3 regions of the Thermosipho sp. 1070 genome follow, and region 2 is predicted to be linked to each of the others. Evidence: riboswitches for the same ligand, from Rfam matches in the RefSeq annotation. Region 2 holds a riboswitch; each other region holds the start of a gene.
The links. Region 2 has a riboswitch for cobalamin ahead of cobT (nicotinate-nucleotide--dimethylbenzimidazole phosphoribosyltransferase). Riboswitches for the same ligand answer to the same signal wherever they lie in the genome.

Region 1 (2,268 bases), 700 kb from region 2:
ATAAGGTATGGATCAACTAATGGATTTTTCATTATTGTTTGAAAAATATTTCCTACTAAAGCTAATATTGAACCAGAAATTATTCCCATTAAAATTCTGGGGAATCTTACATTCCATATTAAGAATTTAATTCTTTCATTTGGAGCATTGAATATATAAGAAACTGGTAATTTGACACTACCTATTGAAAGATTTAAGAATAAAATTAAAAGAAAGAAAACTGGAAGGATAATCCTCCCAGTTTTAGGATTAAGAAATTTTTTCATTTATTTCCTCCGTAAAAGAAATTATAGAATATATCAAGGTATTTTACTATATTGGGTGAGATTGAGCTAATATCATTTCCATCAATAATTAATACTTTGTCATTTTTAACGGCTTTTAAAGATGAAAAGAGTTTATTTCCCTTTATCTTTTCTTTTATTTGATTTGGATCACCATATCCTGCTATTATTATTACATCTGGGTTGTTTATAGTTAAGAATTCCCAATTTACAGAGAACCAACCGTTATTTCCTGTGTATGGTGCACAGATATTTACTCCACCAGCAATAGTAATGAGTTCGTTTATGTAGGAGCCCGTTCCTGCAGTCCATAAATCTTTTGTTTCATCGTTGGGTACTGTAATTGTAAAGAATACCTTTGGTCTTTCATTAAGTGGAATTTTTGCAGTTTTTGTACCATAATCTTTCAATTTTGATAAAATTTCATCTTTTATCATTTTTGCTTCTTTTTCCTTGCCAAACACACTTCCAAGTAACATTACGTCTCTTGCTACATCATTTAAGGAAACGGGATTAAGTACCAATGTTTTTATTCCAAATTTTTCTAATTTTTCAACTTCTGGAAGTTGAAACCCGCCAAAGATAATCACAACATCTGGGTTTAAAGACAAAATTTTTTCAATGTTTAAAGGTACCATATTTCCAATCTTTTCTGCGTTAAAGCTATCCCAATCTGTAACTCCGACTATTTTTTTGTCTAATCCAAGTTTTAATAAAAATTTAGTTGAACTTGGTGCTGCAGAAACGACTTTTTCAGGCGTTTTTTCAAAGACAACCAGTCTTCCTGCATCATCTACAATAGAAATTGAAAATGCAATAAAGCTAAGAACAACTAAAAACAAAACCCCTAGTTTTTTCATATCTTCACCTCCTGGTTATATTTAAAAGAAATCGACCACCTTTAGGGACCGTAAAGGTGGCTTTTTCCTTCTAAAAAAAGGTATCCCGACTCCCGGTTCATCCTACTTTCAGCGCCTTCCCAGGTTTTCCCCAGTGGCATTTGTACTGATTTCGTCCCCGGTTACGGTGGCGTCCCCGTGCCGGATTTTCACCGGCTTCCCTTTTTTTAGAAGAAATGTATCTCACGTAAATTATAACACATCAAAAATTATTTGCAATTTGCCTTGCAAGTTTATCTACTTCAAAAACATCTTCTAAATCCCTTATTTTGCCATTTATTTTTTCACATGTGTCTATAACTATCTTTGAGATATTGTGAAACTTTATTTTACTTTCCAAAAACATATTTACTGCAACTTCATCTGCTGCGTTAAAAGCTACTCTTTTTGCAAGATCTTTAATAATTTTTTTACCATAAAAAAAAGCGGGGTATTTTTCTTCACTTACCTCTGTAAAAATAAAATTTTCCTCTTTAAACTCTGGCCAATTTAGGTTTATATACATTCTCTTTGGATAAGTCAGTGCATATGAAATTGGTATTTTCATATCAGGGAATCCAAAGTGTATTTTTACTGTACCGTCTTTCAAGAAAACTGCACCATGAACTGTGCCCGTGGGGTGTATTAATACATCTATTGTGTCTAATTCAAATAATTCATATGCTTCAATTACTTCAAAGGCTTTATTTATCATAGTTGATGAGTCGACTGTTATTTTTTGTCCCATATTCCATACAGGGTGTTTTAATATTTCTTTTGGAGTGAGGTTTTCTATGTTATCATATTCTCTTATTGCGCCACCTGATGCGGTTATTAATATTTTTTCTACGTTTTCATCAAAAATCTGAAAGATGGCAGAATGCTCGCTATCAACTGGTATTAATTCTACATCTTTACAAGCTTTTTTTAACAATGGTCCTGCACAAACTAAGGCCTCTTTTGTGGCAAGGGCAAGTCTTTTTGTGAATTTAATTGCTTGGAATGTGGATATAACACCATTAAACCCAGGAATTGCCGCAACAACTATATCTGGGGTTGTTTTTTCCAAAAGTTCCTCTATGGAAGAGACATTTGATAATACTTGT
Region 2 (2,268 bases):
CCCAATCTAAGTGTGCTTGTAAATCAATATCTCCAAATATTCCAATACCACTGTATGCGTATTCTTCTAGGAATTTAAGAAAGTTTTTTTCATAGTTTTCCCAGCTACTACTTTTAGTTATAAGTGGTAGCCCCAAGCTTTTTGCTTGTTGTTCCAATATGTGTTTTGGTAGGCCGTGGGCCCTTGAATGAATCTTATCTTCTGATAACATTGTAAATAGATAATCAATCGTTGTAAATTTTTTAAGACCGTAGTACAAGGCAAGTGTGGAATCTTTTCCTCCACTCCATGAACAAAATACTTTTCCCATTTTATTGATCGCTTCCTTTTGAAACATTTGCAGATTCGAATGTAGCCATTTCCCTTATCATTTTTATCGCAGCTTCGATCAGGTACATAGAAAGTACCGCACCTGTACCTTCTCCAAGACGCATATCTAAATCCAAAATAGGTCTTTCGTTTATTGAATCTAGTATTACTTTATGTCCTTTTACTTTGGACTTATGACCAAAGAGGACGTAATCTTTTACCTTTTTATCTATATGATATGCTATGAGAAATCCCGCTGTAGTGGGAAAACCATCTATAACTACTGGTATTTTTTCTTCAACTGCTTGGAGTATAAATCCTGCCATTTCTCCTATGCAATAGCTCCCCACTTTTGAAAGGACGTCTATGGAATCTGATGGATTGGGATTGTTTACTTTTATCGCCTTTTCCACAACTTGTTTTTTTCTTTTTAGTTTTTCGTTGTCTATAGGAGTACCTATATCTAGTATTTCATCTAGATTAAATCCAAAAGCAGCTGCAATTGCAGTTGCAGTGGTAGTGTTTCCTATTCCCATATCACCTATAGCCAGTAAGTCTGCACCTTCATTAATTGCATCTTTTGCAATTTTTTGTCCATACTCTACGGATTTTAACGCATCATCTTTTGACATAGCAGGACCTTTTGTGAAATTTTTTGTACCATATCCCACTTTCTTTACTATTAAAGATGGATGTTGATCAAAATCATAGTCAACTCCTGCATCAACAACATAGACTTTTGCCCCCACGTGTTTTGAAAAAACGTTAATTGCCGCTCCTTGGTTTAAGAAGTTAAGGACCATTTGAAATGTTACTTCTTTTGGATATGCCGAAACTTTCTCTTCTACCACCCCATGATCTCCTGCAAATACATAAACCCTTTTGTCGTTAAAAAGTTCTGGAAGTTCTTTTTCTTGGATAAGAGAAATTTTTAATGCTATTTCTTCCAAGTATCCAAGACTTCCTACAGGCTTTGTGAGGTTGTTTAGTCTGTTGATGACTTTCTCCCTAAGTGTCATTTTATCCCCTCCTACAAACAAAAACTTCCACAAAAAGCCCTGAGCTTTTGTGGAATTTATACATCCAAGATAGGTTTCCCGGCTCCCGGATCATCCTACTTTCTACACCTTCCCAGGTTTCCCCCAGTGGTATTTGCAGATTTCGTCCCCGGTTACGGTTGCTGGGCAGCCCCGGATTTTCACCGGTGTTCCCTTTTCTTGGATGTTTTTAGTATAAATTTTCTCTAAAATTATACCACAGTATCTATAATATTTAGGTCTTGATTTAGTAACACAAACTTAGCATCATATCCTATTTTGATCCGTCCTGTGTCTATTTTTAAATTTTTAAGTGTGTTAAAAGAAGATACCCATGAGAGTTCTTTTAGAGAGCAATTGGTGGCCTTTTTGAAATTTTTGAGCCCATCTATGAATTTTAGTGTGCTTCCTGCAAGGGTTCCATCTTCAAGCCTTGCTATATTATCTTTTACCTTTACAAGAAGATTTCCCAGTGTGTAAATACCATCGCCAAGTCCTGTGGCTGATATACTATCTGTAATAAGGATAATTTTTTTTGCACCTAGTGTTTGGTATACTAATTTTAAAAATTCAGGAGATGAATGTACAAAATCTGCAATTATCTCAACGTACGGTTTGTGTAAAAAAACACCACCTACAATGCCAACTTCTCTGTGATGTAACGTAGATAGGGCATTGGGAAAGTGTGTAATTCTTTTAACATCAAGGTCAAAGAACTCTTTAAAAATCTTGTAATTTGCATTTGAATGTCCAATTGAAGGAACAATATTGTTTTTTCTTAATTTTTCCAGTAGATCCTTTGAATTGGGAAGTTCTGGTGCAAAACTTAAAATTTTTACATTTTTAAGTTGTGGAAGTGCATCGTTAAAAGATTGTATATATGCTTTGTTTTGAGCTCCCGCTTTCTTTTTATTTAAAAAAG
Region 3 (2,268 bases), 790 kb from region 2:
TTTTTTGAGACACCACATACTATGTTTGTGCCGTATTTTAACATTTTTTTTGTGTGGAAACTACCATACTTTCCAGTTATACCTTGTACACATACTCTTTCTGTACCATTTATCATACGAAGTCCCCCTTTACAGCACTTTTGATCATTTCATACATATCGTCAAAAAAGTGAATATTGTGTTCTTTTAAAATTTTTTTTGCTTCATTTTCGTTAGTTCCAGTAATTCTAACAAAAAGTTTTATATCATCATTTTTTTCTTTGAAACTTACAATCGCTTTTGCTATTTCATCGCATTTTGTTATTCCACCAAATATATTTAGGACAATATTTTTTAACGAAAGAGATTTTAAAAGTTCAAGCGCTTTAATTGTAGTTTTTGTATCTGCACCTCCACCAAGATCAAGAAAATTTGCAGGTTTACCTCCATACAAACTTATTGCATCCATTGTTGCCATTACTATACCTGCTCCACAGCCAATTACTCCAATATCACCATCGAGTTTTACAAAATGAAAAGGATATTCTTCATGTACAAATTTTTTTGCCCATTGTTGCCTAAAAATCGCATTATCATCTAAGTGTAATACGGCATCAAGTGCCATTATATTTCCTTCTTTTGTTTTTACTAATGGATTTATTTCCAAAAGAGTTAAATCTTTTTCTTTCATTATTTTGTGTAATTTTTGGACTATTGGTTGGATTTTTTTTGGAAGTTTTTGGATATCTGATAAACTATGTCGTTCAATTTTATCTTTATTATCTTCTATATCAATTCCGCCAAAGTGTGAGAATAATATTTTTATTTCTTTTTCATATCTATCGATGTATAAAGATAAGTAGTATTCTTTTTCGATATTTACCATTTTTTCAACTAGAACTCCATAAGGTGTTTCACCCATTATTTTTTTGTGCAGTAGTTTTTTTGAGAATTTTAAAAATTCATCTTTGTTTTGTGCAAATAAAATTCCTCCAGCTTTCATTCTGCCTCCAACAAGCACCTGACTTTTCAGGACAGCAGGTAAAAATTTCACTTCAATTTCCCTATCATTGGAAATAAGATAACTTTCAGGAACAGAGATCCCCCCCTCTTTTAATATCCTTTTTCCTACAAATTCATGAATTTTCACTTTCACACCTCCCGTTTCGCAAAAAAATTTTTCTCAATCTACCCGCGAGATTGAGAAATACGTTGGAATAAAGGCAGGTCTCCCGGCTCCTGGATCTTCCTACTTACCACGCCTTCCCAGGTTTCCCCAGTGGCTGGTTGTGGCTTTCGTCCCCAGTTACGGTGGCGGGGCCGCACTGGTTTTTCACCAGTTTCCCTATTAAGCCATAGGCACCTTTATTCCACGTTGTATTTAATTTTCAATGTTATTATATCATCAAGTTTTAAAAATTGAAAATAAAAAAATCAGATTAGACGTGTATTATTTTGAATTTAAATTGGAAAAAATACAAAAAATATCATTATTTGGTAATATGTTTAAAAATAGCTATACAAAGACTTATATAAAAATGAAGATAGAGAAGAGGAAAAGACTTTTGATTTATTGAAATTTAGATTTTTTATATTTCAAACATTTGGATAAAAAGGACTTTCCGCTTACTTTATTTTTCAAAGAAAGTAATTTTTAATATTCAGAAAAGACTTTATTGTTTTTTAAAATAATGAATGAAAAAGATAAAATAAAAATTATGAAGTTTTAGAAAAAATGTAGTCTAAATGGAATGTCTTAAAATTATAGGTTACAAAAATTATATATATATCTATTCAAGACTTGTTATATTTAAAGAAAAAATTATGAGTTAAGATAAACAAGAATCCAAAACGTAGGGTAAGAAAATTACAAGAGATAATAAGTATTTAGAATGAGGCGCTTTACTAACGCCTCACTTTATTTTCATTATTGATTTTTAAAGTTAGTGTTTTAGGATAAGGTTTTTTAATTTTTTATATTCCTCTTCGCCAATTTCACCTTTGGCAAGTCTTTCGTTCAAAATTTTTAGACTGTTATCGTATGTTTCAAAATTTTTTTCATAGCGAAAATCTGGATGTCTTTCAGAGTTTTTGATTAATTTGTAAATTAAGAATGCAAAAAAGATTAAAACAATTAAGCCTATAACTGGGACTATCCAACTAAACCATCCACTGTGCCAAATAAAGGGTCTATGATACCAGTACATCAAAAAACACCTCCTATTTGTTTCTACTTTATTTATACAGATTAAAACTTAAAAAAAACTTAGAATTTCAAGTTTTTTTAAG

Region 1: it holds a riboswitch for cobalamin, as region 2 does, so the genes downstream of both, Y592_RS01320 (ABC transporter substrate-binding protein) here and cobT (nicotinate-nucleotide--dimethylbenzimidazole phosphoribosyltransferase) in region 2, are expected to answer to the same signal.
Region 3: it holds a riboswitch for cobalamin, as region 2 does, so the genes downstream of both, Y592_RS00905 (succinate--CoA ligase subunit beta) here and cobT (nicotinate-nucleotide--dimethylbenzimidazole phosphoribosyltransferase) in region 2, are expected to answer to the same signal.

Annotation. Positions count from the first base shown of each region.
Region 1 covers NZ_CP007121.1:266,942-269,209, reverse strand. The annotation lists gene Y592_RS01325 (FecCD family ABC transporter permease) at 1-266, opposite strand, end outside; gene Y592_RS01320 (ABC transporter substrate-binding protein) at 263-1,144, opposite strand; cobalamin riboswitch at 1,203-1,394, opposite strand; gene Y592_RS01315 (1-deoxy-D-xylulose-5-phosphate reductoisomerase) at 1,386-2,268, opposite strand, start outside.
Region 2 covers NZ_CP007121.1:970,693-972,960, forward strand. The annotation lists gene Y592_RS04810 (diphthine--ammonia ligase) at 1-310, opposite strand, end outside; gene cobT (nicotinate-nucleotide--dimethylbenzimidazole phosphoribosyltransferase) at 312-1,328, opposite strand; cobalamin riboswitch at 1,380-1,580, opposite strand; gene nagA (N-acetylglucosamine-6-phosphate deacetylase) at 1,559-2,268, opposite strand, start outside.
Region 3 covers NZ_CP007121.1:180,825-183,092, reverse strand. The annotation lists gene Y592_RS00910 (succinate--CoA ligase subunit alpha) at 1-116, opposite strand, end outside; gene Y592_RS00905 (succinate--CoA ligase subunit beta) at 113-1,129, opposite strand; cobalamin riboswitch at 1,185-1,361, opposite strand; gene Y592_RS00895 (SHOCT domain-containing protein) at 1,923-2,186, opposite strand.